One region of the Cupriavidus sp. 05N38 genome, then DNA from elsewhere that is predicted to be linked to it. Evidence: predicted binding sites of a transcription regulator. Region 1 holds the regulator's gene; each other region holds the start of a gene.
What was found. The regulator sigma-54, encoded in region 1, starts transcription at its own class of promoters, with help from an activator protein. The targets are predictions, from matches to a motif close to TGGCANGNAANCTGCTTT.

Region 1 (7,152 bases):
CCTGGCGTCGCGGCATGTCAGCCGCCCGGCGCGAGCTCGCGGTGTCTCACCAGCACATTACCATGCGCGCGGAAATAGTTGGCAAGTCTTTCGGCGATGTACACCGAACGATGCTGGCCGCCGGTGCAGCCGATGGCCACGGTCAGGTAGCTGCGGTTGTCGGCGATGAAACTCGGCAGCCACTTTTCGACGTAGGCGCGGATATCCTCGGCCATCGCCAGCACCATCGGCTGGCTCTGCAGGAAATCGATCACCGGCTCGTCGCGCCCGGTCAGCGGCCGCAGCGCGAGGTCGTAGTAAGGATTCGGCAGCGAGCGCACATCGAACACCATGTCCGCGTCGCTGGGCACGCCGTGCTTGAAGCCGAACGATTCGAACAGCAGCGTGAGCCGCAGGTCGTCGTCCCGCACGAACTCCTTGATCCACGCGCGCAGGGTGTTGGTGCGCACATTGCTGGTATCGATGCGGTGCGCGGCTTCCGCCAGGGGGCTGAGCAGCTCGCGCTCCATCTCGATCGCTTCGATCAGCGAAGTGTCGTTGAGCGGCGCATCGGCATCGGGTGCATTGCCCGCATCGTCGCCCGTGGCGGCGGGCAGGCCGGCCTTGTCGATGCGCATCGACAGCGGGTGCCGCCGGCGGGTCTCTGAGTAGCGCTGTACCAGCGCATCGGTATTGGCCGTCAGGAAGACTACGCGGACCTCGTGCTCCGCGGCGAGGTCGCGCAGCGTGCCGGGCAACTGGTCCAGCGATTCGCGGCTGCGGATATCGGTGGCGACGCCGAGGTGGGTATAGCCCTGGGCGGCCAGGTAGCGCGCCAGTTCCGGGATGAACTGGGCCGGCAGGTTGTCGACGCAGTAATAGCCTGCGTCTTCCAGTACGTTCAGGGCGACGGATTTGCCGGAGCCGGAAATTCCGGTGATAAGTATGATGCGCATAGCGTCACAAGCATAACATCAGGCGATGACGCCGTCATGACGGTATCGTGACGGGCGGGCCTCATAAAAAATGACGAACCGGAGTTCGCCATTTGCACATGCGTCCACGAAAGGGCGACCCTTGTTACTTGGACAGGCATTCCTTCATGAATGCCTTGCGCTCGTCGCCCTTCTTCATGCTTGCAGCAATATAAGCAAACGAAAAGTGGCGCAGAAACCGCTTGTCAGAGCAGGCGGCCCTGGCCGCGCGAAGCGACATCGGCCTGCATCGCGGCACGCTGGCGGTCCATGAAATCACGCAGCGTATCGATGCCGCGCAGGCGCAGGATAGTGTTGCGCACGGCGGCCTCGACCAGCACGGCGAGATTTCGGCCGGCCGCCACCTGGATCTTGACCATGTGGATCGGCAGGCCAAGCACGTCGAGGTATTGGGAATCCAGCGGCAGGCGCTCGAACTCGCCATCGTTGCGCCGCACCAGCTGCACCACCAGCTTCATCTTCATTTTCCGGCGCACCGCAGTCTCGCCGAAGATGGTCTTGATGTCGAGCAGGCCCAGTCCGCGCACTTCGAGCAGGTTCTGCAGCAGCGGCGGGCAGCGGCCTTCGATGAAGTCAGGCCCCAGGCGCACGAAGTCCACCGCATCGTCGGCCACCAGTCCGTGTCCGCGCGAGATCAGTTCCAGGCCTAGTTCGCTCTTGCCCAGACCCGACTCGCCCATGATCAGCACGCCCATGCCGAGGATGTCGAGGAACACGCCGTGCATGGTCACGCGCGGCGCGGAAATCCGCGACAGATAGAGCCGCAGGTGGTCGATGACCGCGGCCGAGGATACCGGCGTGGTGAACAGGGGCGTGGACGAGCGCGTGCAGCGCAGTTCCAGGTCGGGGGGTGGCTCCATGCCGTCCGCGATCACCAGGAAGGGCGGCTCGAGCAGGATCAGCTCGCCCATCTGGCGTTTGCGCATTTCGTCGTCGAGACGCTGGTAATAGGTGATTTCGGGTTTGCCGAGCACCTGGATCCGGTTCGGGTGGATCAGGTTCAAGTGCCCGACGAGATCGGCGGCGGACGTGGCTTCACGCGCGAACTCAACGTCGAAGGCCCGGTCGGCCCCTTCCAGGCCAGCGACCCAGGAGAGTTTGATGTCGGCTGCGTTGTCGTCGAAGATCGACTGCGAGGTGACGCCAGTGAGTTCCATGCGGTGCTTTCGGGGGACAGGCTTTCAGGCCGGGGAGGCAACGGCCCTGTTGGCCGGGCAGGGCTTGCCCCGGCGGGTCAGGGATGCCATTGCGTCAGCAACTGGTGCACGGCATCGGGAGTGGGCAGGGTAGCGAGTCCTTCGCGCATTTCGCGGTCGGACAGCAGCTGGGCAATCTCGGAAAGGATCTCCAGGTGCTGCTGGGTAGCCTGTTCGGGCACGAGCAGGAAGATCAGCAGCGACACCGGCTTGCCGTCAGGCGACTCGAAGGGGATCGGCTCGCCCAGGCGCATGAAGGCGGCCAGGGGCTGCTTGAGGCCCTTGATGCGACCGTGCGGAATGGCAACCCCGGCTCCGAGGCCGGTCGAGCCCAGCGATTCGCGGGCGAACAGGTTGTCGGTCACGGTAGCGCGCGCTACGCCATGGTTGTTCTCGAAGAGGAGCCCGGCCTGTTCGAACACCCGCTTCTTGCTGGTGACGCTGACGTCGAGGTTGATGTTGCCGGGTGGCAGCAATTTAGCCAAACGATTCATGTGGAATGCGCAGGTTTTTCTAGTAAGCAGGCCCGTGGCCAGGAGAGGGCCGCACCAGGCAAAGGGGATAGAAAGGCTCGTGCCCTCGTTTCACCGGTTATCCCATGCCGGTGTCGGGCGTCTGGCCATTATAGAGCAGGCCCGCCCCCGCCTTGTGCATTGCAATAGCCGATGCGCGGAAGCGGTGCCGCGCGCACGGAAAAATTGCCGCGCTATTGCTTATGTATTGCACAGCATACACCGGGAGCGTGGCCTTGCGGAATCCCCTTGCGTGATTCGATACCGGCCGTAAATGCGGGAGAACGCCACAAAAATGTGCGCAAAAAAGCCGCGCATCGGGCGCGGCTTGTTCTGGTTTCAAGGGACTGACACCGACGGCCCCCTAGGTGGGCCGCCAGGCACGGTCATTGCTGCATCTGCGCTGCGGCCAATTGATACTTGACCGCTTCGCGGTCGTGGCTTTGCACGCGATCCTTGTGGCGAARSACCTGCCGGTCGAGCTTGTCGACTAGCGCGTCGATAGCGGCATACAGGTCTTCGTGATGCGCTTCGACAAAGATGTCCTTGCCCTTGAGATGTAGATTGATTTCCGCGTACTGCCGCCGGTCCTTTTCTTTTGTATTGTCGACAGATAGCAGCACACTTACGCCAATGACTTGATCGAAATGCCTGACGATACGCTCCAGTTTCGTTTCCACGTACTCACGCAGCGGGGGCGTGATGTCCAAGTGGTGTCCACTGATCTTGAAGTTCATAGCGTTTCTCCTTCTGAAAGAGTTGCATCAGGCAGGCGATGCAACTCGGCTACAAAGACTTGCGGAGATTTACGGCAGGGATTTTCAGCGCCTCGCGGTACTTGGCGACGGTACGGCGCGCCACCACGAAGCCTTGCTCGCCGAGCAGTTCGGCGATCCTGCTATCCGACAGGGGATTCCTGGGATCTTCGGCTCCTATGAGTTGCTTGATCAACGCTCGAATTGCCGTTGAAGAGGCCGCGCCGCCGGTTTCTGTGGATACGTGACTGCCGAAGAAATACTTCAGCTCGAAAGTCCCCATCGGCGTTGCCATGTATTTATTGGTTGTCACCCGAGAGATGGTGGACTCGTGTAGACCCAGTGTATCGGCAATCTCCCGCAAAACCAAGGGGCGCATCGCAATTTCCCCGTGGGTGAAGAAGTTCTTTTGACGTTCGACAATCGCTTGTGCGACGCGCAATATGGTGTCGAAGCGCTGCTGGATATTCTTGATCAACCAGCGTGCTTCCTGCAATTTTTGCTGCAGTCCGGCAGCCCCTGAATCGCCTTTTGCACCGCGCAAAATCTGCGCGTACATATCGTTGATGCGTAGCCGCGGCATCACATCCGGATTGAGTTGCGCGATCCAGCCGCCGCTCATTTTTCGCACGAAAACATCCGGCACCACGAAATCCGCCTCGGGGCGGCTATAGGCATGGCCGGGATACGGGGCGAGCGAGCGGATCAGTTCGTGCGCGGCCTTGAGGTCGGCCTCGTCGACCTGCAGCGCTTTCTTCAGGCGCGTGTAGTCGCGCACCGCGAGCAGCTCCAGGTGGCTGGTGACGATGGTCAGGGCCAGTTCGCGCTGCGGATGGGTGAGCCGGCGCAGTTGCAGCGCCAGGCATTCGGCGGCGTTGCGCGCACCTACGCCGGCCGGGTCGAAGCTCTGCAGCAGGGTCAGGACGGCGTGTACCTCGTCGATCTCGAACTCGAGTTCCTCGGGCAGTTCGGCGCAGATCTCCTCGAGCGAAGCGCTAAGGTATCCGTCGTCGTCCAGCGACTCGACCAGGAAGATCGCGAGCCCTTTGTCGCGCATGGAAATCTTCAGCGGCGCGAGTTGCTCCATCAGGTGCTCGCGCAGCGTCGGCTCGGCGTCACGCAGCTGCATCGGCGTCTTTTCGTCCTCGTCGCCCTGCGGGCGGCGGGCAAAGTCGTCGAGGCTCCAGTCGCTGCCGTAATCCTCGCCGCTGTCGGCGTAGTTGTCGTCGCCATCGGCGGCGCCGTCGGGGCGGTTCTCGCTGGTGCCCTGGCCATCGGCGGGCGCAGGCGCGGGCGCGCTCTGCAGGTTGACGGAGCCATCGGCACCCACGCGCAGCGGGCTTTCGATCCAGTCGTTTTCGCGTTCGAGCAGGGGGTTCTCGGTGAGCGCTTGCTCAACTTCCTGCTGCAGTTCGAGCGTGGACAGTTGCAGCAGCCGGATCGACTGCTGGAGTTGCGGCGTAAGCGCGAGATGCTGCGAGAGGCGGAGCTGTAGCGACGGTTTCATGCGACCTATTTTATGCGCAACTTCCATGCCGTTGGAACGGAAATTGCTATCGCTGATGCCGCCGTGATCGTTTGCAGGATGAAAGGCGACATGAACGCCGCCTGGCCGCGAATATCCCGGCTGCGCGGCAGTAGGCCGCGCCCCGCGTTACATGCGGAAGTTCTCGCCCAGGTAGACCTTGCGCACCGATTCGTTGGCAATGATGTCTTCGGGCTGGCCTGACGCCAGCACGGTGCCTTCGCTGATGATATACGCGTGGTCGCAGATGCCAAGCGTCTCGCGCACGTTGTGGTCCGTGATGAGCACGCCGATGTTGCGTGCCTTGAGGAAGCTGACGATGCGCTGGATTTCGCCCACCGCGATCGGGTCCACGCCGGCGAACGGTTCGTCGAGCAGGATGAAGCGCGGCGCGGAAGCCAGCGCACGGGCGATTTCCACGCGGCGGCGCTCGCCACCGGACAGCGACAGCGCCGGATTCTCGCGCAGGTGGGCGATCTGCAGGTCGTCGAGCAGCGAGTCCAGGCGTCGCTCGATATCCGCCTTGGACAGCGGCTTGCCGTCGTGCACCTGCAACTCGAGCACGGCGCGGATGTTCTCCTGCACGTTGAGCTTGCGGAACACCGAGGCTTCCTGCGGCAGGTAGGACAGGCCCATGCGCGCGCGCTCGTGGATGGCGAGGCCGCTGATGTGCTTGTCGTCGAGCACGATGTCGCCTTCGTCCAGCGCCACCAGCCCGACGATCATGTAGAACGAAGTGGTCTTGCCCGCGCCGTTGGGACCCAGCAGCCCGACCACCTCGCCGCTCTTCACGTCGAGCGACACGTCCTTGACCACCGTGCGCGAGCCGTAGCGCTTCTTCAGGTGGCGCACGACCAGGGTGCTGCTCTCGGTCAGGACGTTGGGCTGGGACGGTTCGGTTTGGGTAGCGGTCATGAAGGCTGAATCCGTGGATCGGGCGGCGCTGCTGCGCGCCGGCGTCAGGGGTTGGCGGGGGCAGGGGCCGGCTTGAGCGGCAGCGGACTGGCGGCGGCGCCGCTGGCGGGCTGCTCCTGGCGCGGCGAGAGCACCGCGCGCACGCGTCCGGACGGGCTGCCTGCCGTGGCGTTCTCGGCGCCGCCGGTGGCCGTGTAGAACTCGTTGCGGCTGTCGTAGGTGATCACGGCACCGCGGATCTCGTCGACCAGCTTGGCGCCGGCCAGGCGCGCCATGCGGGCGCGGCCGATCAGCTTGGAGATTTCCTGCTTGCCGTCGGACTCGATGCGGTCGCCCCAGCCGTCGATGTATTCGTCGACGTTGTCGCGCTTCTGGCGGATATAGGCCTGCTTGCCTGCCTTCGAGGTGGCCACGGCGTACTGGTAGCCCTCGGGGTCGGTGCGCACTTCGGCCGCATCGGACTTCAGCACCATGGTGCCCTTGGTCAGCACCACGTTGCCGGTCAGTACGTACACCTGCTTGACGTCGTCGTAGCTGGCATTGTCCGCCTCCAGCACCAGTGGCTTGTCGCGGTCGGCCTTCTCGGCGCGGGCGGGCGCGGCCAGCGCAAGGCCGAGCATGGCTGCCAGCGTCAGCAGGGCAGCCGTGCTGCGACGGCGACAGGACGATGTCGTCAGGAATGGATTCATATTGGCGTGGTGGCGGTTGGCGCGGGCGGCTCTGGCCCGCGGGCGGCTTCGTTTCTTGGCTGTTTCCGGGCGCGGCGCGTCAGGCTTCGTCAGGGCTGCTTCGCGGCGCTGGCCGGCGGCCCCGTAATGATGGTGCCGTGTACGTTACCCAGCAATTGTACTTCGCGGGTGACGTTGTTGAAGATCAGGCCGTTGGCGGTCATCACCGACGGGCCGCGCGTGAGCTTGACGGCCTTGTCGGTCTTGACGATGTCGTCGTTGACCAGCACCTGGAAGTACTCGGACGCAGCGGTCATCTGCGGATCCTTGGCGGGATCGGGCCCCTGCGCGCGCACGATCAGCGCGTTGCCGAACAGGTCCACCACCGAGCCCTCGGCATTCATGGTGCCGCGGTCGGAGTGGCCGGTCACCGGCGGGCGGTCAATCTCATAGGCGCGCATGGCCGGGCGCGTCACTTCGTAGGTCTGGTCGTCCTCGAAGTGGGTCATCTTGTCGCCGGTGAAGCGCATCTTGGTGTTTCCGTCCTCGGCAAGCTCCGTGGCGGAAAAATGGATCATGTAGTAATCCGGCTCGTGCTTCTTGCCGA
Region 2 (7,152 bases), on a different contig from region 1:
CGAGAAATGCAGGATGTCACGCATGGCGAACCCTCAGCCGCGGCCGTTGCTGCGCTCGCGCTTGGCGCGCACGGGCTGGCCCCAGCGATCGGCTTCGCCCGGGCGCGCCAGCGGAAACTCCGCCGGGGCTGCCGCATCCCATTCGGGGTCGTGGATTTCGCCGAAGACCTGGCGCAGGCGCTGGCCCCAGGTATCGCGGATCATGCGGAAGTAGGCGTTCTTCTCGTCGATGTTGACGAAGCGGCTCACCCGCAGCGCATTGGCTTCATACACCAGCAGGTCCAGCGGCAGGCCTACCGAGATATTCGACTTGAGCGTGGAGTCCATCGAGATCAGCGCGCACTTGGCGGCCTCGCCCAGCGGCAGCGAAGGCTCCACCACACGGTCGATGATGGGCTTGCCGTACTTGGCCTCGCCGATCTGGAAATAGCAGTTCTCGGGCGTGGCTTCGACAAAGTTGCCGGCCGCGTACACATTGAACAGGCGCACGCGCTCCCCGCGGATCTGCCCGCCGAAGATCAGGCTGACATTGAACTCGATACCGGCATCGCGCAGCGCGTGGGCATCATGCTTGTGCACCTGGCGCACGGCGTCGCCGACGATGGTGGCGGCTTCGAACAGATCGCGCGCGGTCCACAGCGAGCGCTTCTCGTCACGCCCTTCGGCCAGGATCTGCCGCACCGCCTGGCTGATTGCCAGGTTGCCGGCCGTGAGCAGCACCATGACGCGGTCGCCGGGCTCTTCGAACACGGTCATCTTGCGCGCGCTGGAAATCGCGTCGACACCCGCATTCGTGCGCGAGTCGGAGAGAAACACCAGGCCGGCGTCCAGGCGCATGGCAACACAGTACGTCATGATCTTGTCTAGTTATGGTGAACACTCAGCGTGCACACTCGGCGCGCACATTCAGCGTGGACATTCCGCGCACGTCCGGCCTTGCCATGCCATGCCATGCCATCTGGCACGAGGCCACTTCAATGCCGCATTCTAGCGCCGCGGGGGCGCGTTCGATACCGCAACGGGCGCCCGCGCGTGGTGCGCGGCGCACCGTCCGATTCACTGTTCCGGTGCAATCGCGATCTCGACCGCCAGCCGCTCGCCACTGCCCCCCTCGCGCACGCCGCGAACCGGCGCGGCCATGCGGTAGTCGCGGCCCACGGCCAGCCGCACGTGGCGCGCATCGCTGAGGCAGCGATGGGTCACGTCGACGCTGCACCACAATTCCCTGCCCGCATCCACGCAGATATCGGCCCAGGCATGGCCGGCCAGCGCCGCGGCCGCAGGGTCGTAGAAATAACCGCTGACATAGCGCGCCGGCACGCCGAGGGCGCGGCAGCATGCCACCATCACCTGCGCCTGGTCCTGGCAGACGCCGCCGCCCAGCGCGAACGCCTCGCTGGCCGAAGTGCCGACATCGGTGCTGTCGGGCACGTAGCGCACGCGCTCGGCAATGCCGCCGGCCAGCGCCAGCAGCGCAGGCACCTCATGCCCCGCCGCGAGGTAAGGCGCGGCAAAGCGGATCATCTCGGGTTCGGCCGCGGTCAGCGGCGTGCCGCCCAGGTAATACAGCGGCGACACGCGCGCCTCGCCCGCGGGCGGCGCATCGCAGAACAGCGGCGCGCTGCCGCCCGCCGCCGGCGTCACTTCCACCACGCCGCTGGCTTCGATCACCAGGGTCCGGGCCGGACCGGCGACGGTGAAGCTGTGCACGATATTGCCGAAACCGTCGCGCGCCTCGGACAGGTTGCCCGGCACCGACAGGTGCCACTCCCGCACGGTCTGGAGCGGCCCCGAGCGCGGTGCCAGGCGCAGTTCGTGCACGCTGCGGCGGACCGGCTCGGCATAGCGGTAGACGGTCTTGTGATGGATCTTGTATTTCACGATATGGCGAGGCCGGCGCGACTACCACGCGAGTGGTTCAGGCAGCCAGCAGCGGCACGAGGAAATCCCGGCTGATGCCGTTGCCGAGGTCGCCGATGCGCTCTAGGAAACTGGTCAGGTAAGCGTGCAGGCCGACGGCGAAGATGTCGTCGATGCGCGCGTATTTCAAATCGGCGTGGAGTTTACCAGCCTGCCGCTCGGTCTCCGAGGAATGCTGGTTGCCCACCAGCGCCAGGATCGCCACCACCTCGTCCAGGCTCGACACCAGCGAACGCGGCATGTCCGGGCGCAGCACCAGCAGCTCCGCCACGCGCTCGGGCGTGATCACCGTGCGGTAGATCTTGCGGTAGACCTCGAACCCCGACACCGAGCGCAGCACCGCCGCCCAGTGATAGAAATCGTTGGCGTCGCGGTTGGGATCGCTGTCGTCGACGGTGCTGGCCTGGAACTTCACGTCGAGGATCCGCGCGGTATTGTCAGCGCGCTCGAGGAAGGTGCCCAGCCGCATGAAGTGGAAGGCGTCGTCCTTGAGCATGGTGCCGAACTGCACGCCGCGCGCCAGGTGCGAGCGGAACTTGACCCACTCGAAGAACTGCGCCGGGTCCTCGCACAGCACGCCATCTGCGATCAGGCGCTGCACATCGAGCCAGGTGGTGTTGATGGTTTCCCAGACCTCGGTGGTGAGCGAGCCGCGCACCGCGCGCGCGTTCTCGCGGGCAGCGCGCAGGCAGCTCATGATCGACGACGGATTGGTCATGTCGCGCACCATGAAGTCGATCACATCGTCGCGCGTGAGCAGGCCGTATTTGTTGTCGAACACGGCGGTCAGCTCGGAAATGTCGAGCATCGCCCACCAGCCCTGCTCCGCCACTTCCGCCGATTGCGGCAGCAGCGAAGTCTGGTAGTTCACGTCGAGCATGCGCGCGGTGTTCTCCGCGCGTTCGGTATAGCGCGCCATCCAGAACAGATGGTCGGCGGTGCGGCTTAGCATGGTCAGTCCCCTCGTACTGCGCTGTTCGTCCACGCCGCCCGCGCATGGACAGCGGCGGCGCGGCAATCCCAACAATCCGCGGGCACGCCTGGCGCGCCCCGCATCCGGCCATTCCGGCGCTTCAGCGCTCCAGCACCCAGGTGTCCTTGGTGCCGCCGCCCTGCGACGAATTGACCACCAGCGAGCCTTCGCGCAAGGCCACGCGCGTCAGCCCGCCCGGCACCATGCGCACATCCTTGCCCGACAGCACGAAGGGCCGCAGGTCGATATGGCGCGGCGCGATGCCCGCTTCCACGTAGGTCGGGCAGGTCGACAGCGCCAGCGTGGGCTGCGCGATGTACTGCTCCGGACGCGCGCGCACCACTTCACGGAAAGTGTCGATCTCCGCGCGCGTGGCGGCGGGCCCCACCAGCATGCCGTAGCCGCCGGCGCCGTGGGTTTCCTTGACCACCAGTTCGTCCATGTGGTCGAGCACGTACTGCAGGTCGTCGGGGCGCCTGCACATATAGGTCGGCACGTTGTTGAGGATCGCTTCCTCGCCGAGGTAGAAGCGGATCATGTCGGGCACGTAGGGGTAGATCGACTTGTCGTCGGCCACGCCGGTGCCGATGGCATTGCAGATGGTCACGTTGCCGGCACGGTAGACCGACAGCAGCCCCGCCGCGCCCAGCGTGGAGTCGGGACGGAACACGAGCGGATCGAGGAAATCGTCGTCGACGCGACGGTAGATCACGTCGATGCGCTGCGGCCCCTGCGTGGTGCGCATGTAGAGGTGCTCGTCCTGCACGAACAGGTCGCTGCCCTCGACCAGTTCCACGCCCATCTGCTGCGCGAGGAAGGCGTGCTCGAAGTAGGCCGAGTTGTACATGCCCGGCGTGAGCACCACCACGGTCGGATCGGCGATGTTCTGCGGCGAGACGCCGCGCAGCATGTCGAGCAGCAGGTCGGGATAGTGGGCCACCGGCGCCACGCGGTTGCGCGCGAACAGGTCCGGGAACAGCCGCATCATCATCTTGCGGTTTTCCAGCATGTAGGACACGCCGGAGGGCACGCGCAGGTTGTCTTCCAGCACGTAGAACTCGCCCTCGCCCGCGCGCACCACGTCGATGCCGGCCACGTGGGCGTAGATGTCGCGCGGCACGTCGATGCCGAGCATCTCTGGCCGGTACTGGGCGTTGTTGTAGATCTGGTCGGGCGGGATCACGCCGGCGCGGATGATGTCCTGGCCGTGGTAGATGTCATGGATGAAGCGGTTCAGCGCCGATACGCGCTGGCGCAGCCCGCGCTCCAGCGTGGCCCACTCGCTGGCGGGAAAGATGCGGGGAATCACGTCGAACGGAATGGTGCGCTCGGTGCCGCTGTTGGACTCGTCCTTGTCGCCGTAGACAGCGAAGGTGATGCCCACGCGCCGGAAGATCAGGTCCGCCTCCGCGCGCTTGTTGCCCATGGTTCCTTCGGACTGGCGCGCCAGCCAGTCCGCGAACTGCTTGTAGTGCCCGCGCACCGCCCCTGCCGGCAGGGGCTGCCCCGCGTGGATTGCCGCTGCCACGCCATCTTGCCAATCGAGCATCTCGTCGAAAAACCGCGCCGCCATGATGGCCGTTCCCCCATGATTTGGGCGCCGCCCAAGCTGCCGGCGATCCCGTTTTGATTGGCTTGTTCTTCCCGGCACAGCATTTCGAGGCCACCACCCGGGCCGGCGAAGCCGCTGGCCATGCGTCATGCGTCGAAGTGCTGTCCTGATTGGGATGATACCCATGGCCACGAAAGCCGCAAGCAGCAAGCGTCCGCGCCATCGATGATATATGTAGCAAGATGCCTGCCAGCCCCGGCGCGCCCAAGGGGAAAAGCGCGCCCCGGACCGGAGTCACCCCCCTAGCGCACCGCCGCGGTCGCGGGCACCTGGGCCAGGATGCGCTGCACCAGCGCCTCCGGCGTCTGCCGGATATCGAGCACCAGCGCGTCGCTCGGCTCTTCCAGCGTCTCGAACTGGCTTTGCAGCAAGGCCGGGTTGAAGAAGTGGTCGCTGCGCTCGGACAGGCGCCCGCCGATCACCGCGGCGTCGCCTTTCATATAGACGAAGGTCACGCCGCCCTCGGACGGCAACAGGCGGTCGCGGTAGACCTGGCGCAGCGCCGAGCAGGTGAACACATGGGTACGGCCCTCGGCGCGGGCCGCGTCGATCGCCGCGCGCATGGCGGCCAGCCAGGGCCAGCGGTCTTCGTCGGTCAGGGGGATGCCGTTATGCATCTTCTCCTTGTTGGCCGCGCTGTGGAATTCATCGGCGTCATGGAAGCCGCAATGCAGGTTCTTGGCCAGCAACTGGCCGACCGTGGTTTTCCCGCTGCCGGAAACGCCCATCAGGATGTAGATCATGTCTGCTCCAACGATCGTGATCGGATGGTTTTCCCATCCTTGTCGGTAGTCCCCGCGCCGTGCGACGGGTGGTTCCTGGAAACCGCCCGTCCCTGCAGCCATGTTCCATGATAGGTCTGGCGTGCGCAGGCTTGGGGTCGCCCCTGCCCGCCGGACGGCGGACAGGGGCACAAAACGGATGAATTGCCCGGGGCGCGGCCTATTGTGCGACGGCCACGGCGGTTTGGACAGCGCCAGGCGCGTCGGCCTCGGACAGGTCGAGCGCGCTGCCGCCCTCTTCGGCGATCCGCGCATGGCGGCGGAACAGCCCGAACAGGCCGCGGCCGACGCTGAAACTGGCGAAGTCGTCGTCCGGCGAGGGCGCCAGCGCGCGCGCCTCGAGCGCGGATTCGCCGGGCGCGCCGCCAAGCCATTCGAGCGTGCCGGCGACAGCGTCGACGCGGATGCGGTCACCGTCGCGCACGCGCGCCAGCGGTCCGCCAGAAAGCGCCTCCGGACACACATGAATCACCGCCGGCACCTTGCCGGAGGCGCCCGACATGCGGCCGTCGGTCACCAGCGCGACCTTGTGCCCGGCGTCCTGCAGCGAGCCCAGCACCGGCGTGAGGCGGTGCAGTTCGGGCATGCCGTTGGCGTTGGGCCCCTGGAAGCGCACCACCGCGACCATGTCGCCGGTCAGCTCGCCGGCCTCGAAGGCGGCCTGCAGGCCTTCCTGCGAATCGAACACGCGCGCCGGCGCCTCCACCACGCGGTGCTCGGGCGCCACCGCCGACACCTTGATCATGCCGCGGCCGAGATTGCCCTGCAGCAGGCGCAGCCCGCCTTCGGGCGAGAACGGCTCGACCGCGCTGGCCAGCACCGCCGCGTCGCCGCTGGCGGTGGGGCCGTCGCGCCACCGCAGCACGCCGTCGGTCATGACCGGTTCCTGCGTATAGCGCGCCAACCCGCGGCCGGCCACGGTTTCCACGTCTTCGTGCAGCAGCCCGGCTGCGAGCAGCTGGCGGATCACGTAGGCCACGCCGCCGGCGGCATGGAAATGGTTCACGTCGGCCGAGCCGTTGGGATAGACCCGTGCCAGCAGCGGCGTGATGCGCGACAGGCGGTCGAAATCGTCCCAGTCGATCACGATCCCGGCCGCGCGTGCCATCGCCACCAGGTGGATGGTGTGGTTGGTCGAGCCACCGGTGGCCAGCAGGCCGACGATGGCGTTGACCACCGCGCGTTCGTCGACGATGCGTGCCAGCGGCAGGTAGTCCGGGCCACGGGCCGTGAGCGCCAGCGCGCGCTGCGCGGCGGCCGCGGTCAGCGCGTCGCGCAGGCCGCTGTCCGGATGGACGAAGGCCGAGCCCGGCATATGCAGGCCCATGATCTCCATCAGGAACTGGTTGCTGTTGGCGGTACCGTAGAAGGTGCAGGTGCCGGCCCCGTGATAGGCCTCGCACTCTGCCTCCAGCAAGGCTTCGCGGCCAACCTGTCCGGTCGCGTAGAGCTGGCGCACGCGCGCCTTTTCCTTGTTGGACAGGCCCGTCGCCATGGGCCCGGCCGGCACGAACACCACCGGCAGGTGGCCGAACTGCAGCGCGCCCATCAGCAGGCCCGGCACGATCTTGTCGCACACGCCAAGCATCACGGCGGCGTCGAAGGTGTTGTGCGACAGCGATACCGCCGTGGCCATGGCGATGGCGTCGCGCGAGAACAGCGACAGCTCCATGCCGGCATTGCCTTGCGTGATGCCGTCGCACATCGCCGGCACGCCGCCCGCCACCTGCGCCACCGCGCCCACCGCGCGGGCGGCCTCGCGGATCACGCCGGGATAGCGCTCGTACGGCTGGTGGGCGGAAAGCATGTCGTTGTAGGCCGTGACAATGCCGAGATTGGCGGCATGTTCGACCCGCAGCTTGAGC
Region 3 (7,152 bases), on a different contig from region 1:
GCCGGATCGCTCACGTCGCACTGCACCGCCAGCGCCGTATGGCCCGCGGCGCGCGCCTGCGCGGCCAGGACTTCCAGCGGCTCGGCGGTACGGCCGGCAAACACCACGCGGTAGCCCGCCAACAGCAGCGCCTGGGCCACTGCCTTGCCGATGCCGCGGGCCGCGCCCGTCACCAGTGCAACCTTGCCTTGCTCACTCATGCTGTTCTCCGAAAAAATAATGGGATCTGCCACGGGCTGGCTGGCGTGCCCGGTCGGCGGGATAGGAATGCTTGCCGGCGGTAAGCGGGGGATGTGTTCGTCGGGCGCCTATTTGACTGGGATCGGCGTGTCCGCCGCCACCGGCACCGCCGTCACGCTGTTCTGAGGGCTGCCGGAAACGATGCGGTCGGAATACGTCAGGTAGACCAGCGTGTTGCGCTTGCGGTCGACCGTGCGCACCACGTGCAGGGCCTTGAACAGGATCGACATGCGCTCGGAGAACACATTGTCCTGCTGGCGCAGCGGGCCCTTGAAGCTGATCGGCCCGACCTGGCGGCAGGCGATCGACGCCTCGGGCGGGTCTTCCGCCATGCCGAGCGAGCCCTTGATGCCCCCGGTACGCGCGCGGGAAACGTAGCAGGTCACGCCCTGCACCTCCGGGTCGTCATAGGCTTCGATCACCACCTTGTCCGAGCCCGTCATGCGGAAGTTCGTGCTGACGCTGCCGATTTCCTCGGCATGCGCCGCCGGCAGGGCCAGCAGCGCCGCCAGCAAGACCGGCACGGCCAGCGCAACGCGGCCCGCCAGGCGGGTCGTCATGGTACGCACGCCGGCTCCCTCCACCTCAGGACACCGCGCCGGTGATTTCGTCATGGCGCTTTTCCATTTCCTGGCGCAGCTGGCGGCGCAGCTGCGCGGCGYCGAAGCGCTGGCGCTCCACCTCGTCGCGCGGCTGCAGCGGCGGGACTTCGGCCGGCGCACCATTGTCGTCTACCGCCACCATGGTGAAGTAACAGCTATTGGTATGGCGCACCAGCTTGCTGCGGATGTTCTCGGTGATGACCTTGATGCCGATTTCCATGGAGCTGCGGCCGGTAAAGTTGACCGCCGACAGGAAGGTCACCAGTTCGCCCACATGGATGGGCTGGCGGAACACCACCTGGTCGACCGAGAGCGTCACCACATAGCGCCCGGCGTAGCGGCTGGCGCAGGCGTACGCGACCATGTCGAGGTACTTGAGGATGGTGCCGCCGTGCACGTTGCCGGAGAAGTTGGCCATGTCCGGTGTCATCAACACGGTCATGGAAAGCTGGTGGGACAGGTCATTCATGATGAAAATCCGGGTTTTCGAAACTGCCGGGCGGATCCGCGAAGGCCAGCCGGAGGGCCGGCGCCGACGATCGGCAGTGTAACCCGGAACGGCCGCCGCGCCGTGCCTGGAGGCGCCCCGGACAGCCGGCCGGGACAATAAAAAAGCGGCCTTCGAGGCCGCCTTCTCATTTCAATGGCGCTGCAGACGCGAACTGCTTACTTCTTCTTGTTCACAGCGTCCTTGAAGCCTTGGCCGGCGGAAAACTTGACCGTCTTGGCGGCCGGAATCTTGATGGTCTCGCCGGTGCGCGGATTGCGGCCGGTGCGCGCAGCGCGCTTGCCCGAGCCGAAGCTGCCGAAACCCACCAGCGTTACCGAATCACCCTTGGCAACCGCCTTCTTAATGTTGTCCAGAGCAGCATTCAGCGCGCGCTCTGCTGCAGCATTGCTCAGTTCCGCGTCAGCGGCGATGGCAGATACCAGTTCACCTTTATTCATGGCTGATTTCCCTTGTTGGTCGTCGTCATCGGAGTGTCTGCCACGCGGCAAATCACCGATCGGCGCAGTCTAATCTGCGCTTTACGCATTGGGCAATCCCCAGTGGCACCAATGCAACGAAAAAAGCCGCAAATCCTTGAGTCAAGCGCCTTTGCGGGGAATTTACCCCCCCTTTTCCGGGCTTTCAAATGCGGCTGCTGGCGGTATCGGGAAATCGAACATGCGTACGCGCGCAGGACCGCGATGCCCCGCGGCGATCCTGGCATTTGCCGACACCCGCGGCCAACGGCAAAGCGCCGCTCTGTGCGCATGCACGACGGAGGGTTCAGAACATTCTCTGCGTCTTGCGCCCGCGATTTCGCTAGTCGATTGCGCTAGTCGATTGCGCTAGTCGATTGCGTTAGTCGATTGCGCTTGTGATTCGGCCTGCGATTCGGCTTGCGATTGCGCCGGCCATTGCGCCGGCCATCCTGCTCGCCAGCTTTTTGCACCAATATGGTAACACCGCTCTTTTTGGTGCATACAAAGTGAGATGTTTCGCCCCAAAACAAGGCATTGCCTCATATTGGCGCAAGCAGAACGCGCGGCGCGGGCGCACGCCGCCGTGTCATCCGCCGCTTCCCGGCTGCACGCTCGCCGGGGCGCGTGGGCTCCGGGCAGGCCGCGCGCGACAATCCGGTGCGTGATCCACCAACTCGGTGCAATTTTCGCACCGTCCTGGCTCAAACTGGAACGGATATTGCATACCAGTGCTCCCATTTTGAGCATGAGGAATGTATGGACAATTGGAAGAGCGGCACCGACGCCCTGTTCATCCTGCTGGGGGCGATCATGGTGCTTGCCATGCATGCGGGCTTTGCCTTTCTTGAGCTAGGCACCGTACGCAAGAAGAACCAGGTCAATGCACTGGTCAAGATCCTGGTGGATTTTGCGATTTCCACGATCGCCTATTTCTTTATCGGCTATACGGTAGCTTATGGGGTCGAATTTCTCGCCAGCGCCCAGACGCTGGCGCAAAGAAGCGGTTATGAGCTGGTGAAATTCTTCTTCCTGGCGACATTCGCCGCGGCCATCCCGGCGATTATCTCGGGCGGCATCGCGGAGCGTTCGCGCTTCAATCCCCAACTGGTGGCGACCTTCGTCCTGGTCGGCCTGGTCTACCCCTTCTTCGAAGGCATCGCCTGGAACAACCGCTTCGGCGTGCAGGACTGGATCGCCTCGGTCGCCGGCGCGCCCTTCCACGACTTCGCCGGCTCCGTCGTGGTCCATGCCATGGGCGGCTGGATCGCGTTGCCGGCCATCCTGCTGCTCGGCGCGCGCCGCGGCCGCTACCAGAAAGATGGCCGCATCAGCGCACACCCGCCCTCCAATATCCCGTTCCTGGCGCTGGGCGCGTGGGTGCTGGCGGTGGGCTGGTTCGGCTTCAACGTCATGAGCGCGCAGACCGTCGACAAGATCAGCGGACTGGTCGCCATCAACTCCCTGATGGCCATGGCCGGCGGCACGCTGGCCGCCTGGGCGGCCGGCCGCAACGATCCCGGCTTCGCCTATAACGGGCCGCTCGCCGGGCTGGTGGCGGTGTGCGCGGGCTCGGATCTGATGCACCCGCTGGGCGCGCTGGTGACCGGCGGCGTGGCCGGCGTGCTGTTCGTCTATCTGTTTACGCTGGCCCAGAACAAATGGCACATCGACGATGTGCTGGGCGTGTGGCCGCTGCACGGCCTGTGCGGCGCGTGGGGCGGCATTGCCGCCGGCATCTTCGGTGCGCAGGCGCTGGGCGGCATCGGCGGGGTTTCGCTGGGCGCGCAGGCGATCGGCACCCTGCTGGGCATTGTCATCGCCCTCGTGGGTGGCACCGTGGTCTATGGCACGCTGAAGAAGGTGGTCGGCATCCGGCTGGATGCCGAATCCGAATACAACGGCGCCGACCTGTCCCTGCATCGCATCTCGGCCACGCCGGAGCGCGAAACCAACTGGTAGATCGACGCGGCAAGGCAGCCGCCTGCCGCTCCCGCCGCTCCCGCCGCGGCACGCCGGGCCAGCCAGGCCCGCCGTGCCGCGCGATTTTGTGCTTGAACTTCCGCTCGCGGCAAAGCAATAATGCCTTGACCGCCCCCGCGTCACGCCCTCGCCGCGCCCGGGCATCCGCTGCATGATGTTCGTTGCTTGTGAACCTGCAAGAGCCAGCAAGGGAGAACGCGATGGATGCCACAACGCTGCAGAAGCTCCAGGATGTCGTGGTCGCCTATGCGACCGAATTCGGGGTCAAGATCCTTGCCGCCCTCGCCTTCTGGGTGATCGGCCGCTGGCTGATCCATGTCGTGGTACGCCTGGTCCAGGGCTCGTTGTCCAAGCAGAAGGTCGATCCGACGCTGCTGCGCTATGTCGGATCCATCGTCACGGTCACGCTGAACGTGGTGCTGGTGATCGGCATCCTCGGCTATTTCGGCATCCAGACCACCACCTTCGCCGCGCTGATCGCAGCGGCCGGCATCGCCGTCGGGATGGCGTGGTCGGGGCTGATGGCCAATTTTGCCGCGGGCGCTTTCCTGGTGGTGCTGCGGCCATTCAAGGTGGGCGATTTCGTCACGGTGGCCGGGGTGACAGGCACTGTCAGGGAGATCGGCCTGTTCGCCACCACCATGGACACGCCCGACAACGTGCTGACGGTGGTCGGCAACAACAAGATCTTCGCCGACACCATCCAGAACTTCAGCGCCAACGCCTACCGTCGTGTCGAGCTGAAGGCCCAGCTGTCCGGCAGCACCGATACGGCCGCTGCCATTGCCCTGCTCAAGGAACGCATCGCCGCGTTGCCGAACGTGCTGGCCGAACCCGCGCCCGACGTCGAGATCCTCGAGTTCACCCTGGTGGGGCCGGTCCTGGCCGTGCGCCCCTACTGCCATACCGATCACTACTGGCAGGTGTATTTCGACACCAACCGCCTCATGCGCGAGTGCTTTGGCGAGGCGGGCTACGCCGCGCCGATGCCGGCCCAGCTGGTGGTCCTGCAGCAAGGCAGCAGCAACGCCGCAGCCTGACCGTGCTCCGGCACGCTGGCGCGGCTCACGCGTGGCGCTGCGCCTGCATGCCGGCGCGCCCGACCATGCGCATGCCCACGGCCCCGACGCCGCATACGGCCATGACCACCGCGAGCGGCAGCGCGCTGCCATCGCGCCAGAGGCTGACCGCGGCGCCGGCGAGCGTGCCCAGCGAAAACTGCAGCGTGCCCATCATCGCGGAGGCCGTGCCGGCCCGGTGCCCTTGCTGGGCCATGGCGAGCGCCGAGGCATTCGGCAGGATGCAGCCCAGGCTGGCGATAAACACGAAAAAGCCCGCCAGGAGCACCGGCAGCGATGCCATGCCCGCCAGCGCCGCCGCGGCCAGCAGCACGCCAGCCGCGCACGGCGCCACCAGCGCGGCACGCAGCACGTGGTCGAGCGGGCGGGTGCGCGCCAGGCGCGCATTGAGCTGCGACATTGCGATCAGGCCCAGCGCATTGGCACCAAACACGAAGCCGTAATGAGAGGGCGCGATGCCATGCAACTCGATCAGCACGAACGGCGACCCCGCGATATACGCGAACATGCCAGCCTGCCCGCAGCCGGCCGACAGCGAATAGCCCACGAAGCTGCGGTCGCGCAGCAACTGGGCGTAGTTGGAAAGCACATGCCCGAGGCGCAGCGGCATGGCGCTGGCGTGGTCGAGCGATTCCTCCATATAGCGGTGGACCACCAGCAGGATCGCCAGGCTGCTGCCGCAGAGCAGCCAGAAGATGGCGCGCCAGCCGAACGCCCCGAGCACGGCGCCGCCGATGACCGGCGCCAGGATCGGCGCCAGGCCCATGACCAGCATCAGCGAGGAAAAGGCCCGCGCGGATTCATGGGCTTCGAGCCGGTCGCGGATGACCGCGCGCGCCATCACCATGCCGGCGCAGCCGCCCAGCGCCTGCAGGAAGCGCCACAGCATCAGCGCTTCGACATCCCGCGCGAGGGCGCAGCCGGCCGCCGCGGCAGCGTACACCAGCAGCCCGACGTAGAGCGGCGGCTTGCGGCCGAAGCGATCGCTGATCGGACCATAGAAGGCCTGCCCCACTGCCAGCCCGACCAGGAACGTGCCCAGCGTCAGCTGCACGCGGCCGATGTCCACGCCGAGATCGCCCGCCAGCGCGGGGAAACTCGGCAAGTACATATCGATGGACAGCGGCGCCAGTGCTGTCAGCGAAGCGCATACCAGGAGCCAGAGTGGAAAACGCGCGGACTGGGGTGCGCGGGTGGAACGGGTCATCGGGACATCCAGAGGAACTAGCAAGCGCGCCGGCAGCGGCAGGGCCAGGGGCAAGCGAGACACGCAAGGCGAGGCGAAAGACGTAATTGTTGCATACCGTAACAAGCTGCGTATTCGGCGCGGCAAGCGTGGATGATGCGGGCCCGCGCCCGCGGTTCGCGGGGTGCCGCTTTCAACGCCAGCGGGGCCAAGGGTACAATGCCACCCTGTCGGCCGCCCGGGGCGGACGGTCAAGCAGCCCGACGCACCGCGGAAGCCCGCTCACCGGCACGGTTTCCGGCAACGTTTTCCTGCATGAGAACAAGATACGCTCTGCTTTCCGCTTTACTGACCCTGGCTGCCGGCGCGGGCAGCTTGCCGTGCGCGCACGCGGCCCCAGCTCCGGTGCCGGCGCCGGCCAAGGCCGCCGTGTCGGCCGCGTCCGCCCCGGCGGCGCCTGACGAGGCCGAAGCGCTGGCGCAGATGCTCAAGGGCGCGGCCACCGGCCAGAACACCGGCGCGGCCGGCGTGCCCGAACTGCTGCGCAACACGGCGCGCCCGGACAATATCCTGGCGCGCGCCTGCCGCCAGCTCAACGACGCGCTGCCCATCGAGATCGACGGCGAAACACGCCTGCGCCGCTGCCAGTCGGTGCCCGGCAAACACGTACTCTTTCAGCTGGAACTCACCAAGTACCGCGGCCCGATGCTGGATCTCGCCAGCTTCGAGCTCAGCTATGCCGCGCCGTTGCAGCGCAATATCTGCGCCAATCGCGACGTGGAAATCCTGACTAAGCTGGGCGTGAGCATGATGTTCCGCTACATGACCCGCAACGAACGCAGCGAACGCCGCGTGGGCGACGTCTATATCAACTCCCCGATCTGCGCCTCGGCATTGCGCTAGGCGACGCTCCTCTCCCCCCGAATCCGCGGAGCAAAAAAAACCGGCACCCCGCAGGGTGCCGGCATGCCAGGGCGTGCGATGAATCAGGCCAGGCGCGGCCGCAGCGGCACCACATTGGCCGCGCGCCGCGGCAGGATGCGCGTTTCCTTCCAGCGCGCGTGCGCCAGCGCGGATCCCCATACCAGCTCATGCA

Region 2: AC1DK4_RS14525 (circularly permuted type 2 ATP-grasp protein) is a predicted target of sigma-54. The motif match lies at 4,680-4,697, and genes of this name have one in related genera.
Region 3: AC1DK4_RS16255 (ammonium transporter) is a predicted target of sigma-54. The motif match lies at 2,519-2,536, and genes of this name have one in related genera.

The regions. Positions count from the first base shown of each region.
Region 1 is NZ_JBFTNF010000003.1:88,465-95,616, reverse strand. It holds gene rapZ (RNase adapter RapZ) at 18-935, opposite strand; gene AC1DK4_RS03515 (PsiF family protein) at 1,060-1,194, opposite strand; gene hprK (HPr(Ser) kinase/phosphatase) at 1,160-2,131, opposite strand; gene ptsN (PTS IIA-like nitrogen regulatory protein PtsN) at 2,209-2,664, opposite strand; gene hpf (ribosome hibernation-promoting factor, HPF/YfiA family) at 3,069-3,419, opposite strand; gene AC1DK4_RS03495 (RNA polymerase factor sigma-54) at 3,469-4,944, opposite strand; gene lptB (LPS export ABC transporter ATP-binding protein) at 5,092-5,877, opposite strand; gene lptA (lipopolysaccharide transport periplasmic protein LptA) at 5,922-6,566, opposite strand; gene lptC (LPS export ABC transporter periplasmic protein LptC) at 6,656-7,152, opposite strand, start outside.
Region 2 is NZ_JBFTNF010000016.1:104,098-111,249, reverse strand. It holds gene AC1DK4_RS14545 (alpha/beta fold hydrolase) at 1-24, opposite strand, end outside; gene AC1DK4_RS14540 (proteasome-type protease) at 34-855, opposite strand; gene AC1DK4_RS14535 (transglutaminase family protein) at 1,057-1,881, opposite strand; gene AC1DK4_RS14530 (alpha-E domain-containing protein) at 1,919-2,872, opposite strand; gene AC1DK4_RS14525 (circularly permuted type 2 ATP-grasp protein) at 2,994-4,466, opposite strand; gene AC1DK4_RS14520 (gluconokinase) at 4,748-5,248, opposite strand; gene edd (phosphogluconate dehydratase) at 5,448-7,152, opposite strand, start outside.
Region 3 is NZ_JBFTNF010000019.1:120,546-127,697, reverse strand. It holds gene AC1DK4_RS16275 (SDR family oxidoreductase) at 1-200, opposite strand, end outside; gene AC1DK4_RS16270 (CreA family protein) at 309-800, opposite strand; gene AC1DK4_RS16265 (acyl-CoA thioesterase) at 826-1,311, opposite strand; gene AC1DK4_RS16260 (HU family DNA-binding protein) at 1,509-1,790, opposite strand; gene AC1DK4_RS16255 (ammonium transporter) at 2,568-3,770, shown strand; gene AC1DK4_RS16250 (mechanosensitive ion channel family protein) at 3,992-4,831, shown strand; gene AC1DK4_RS16245 (Bcr/CflA family multidrug efflux MFS transporter) at 4,857-6,077, opposite strand; gene AC1DK4_RS16240 (hypothetical protein) at 6,372-6,959, shown strand; gene mdoH (glucans biosynthesis glucosyltransferase MdoH) at 7,043-7,152, opposite strand, start outside.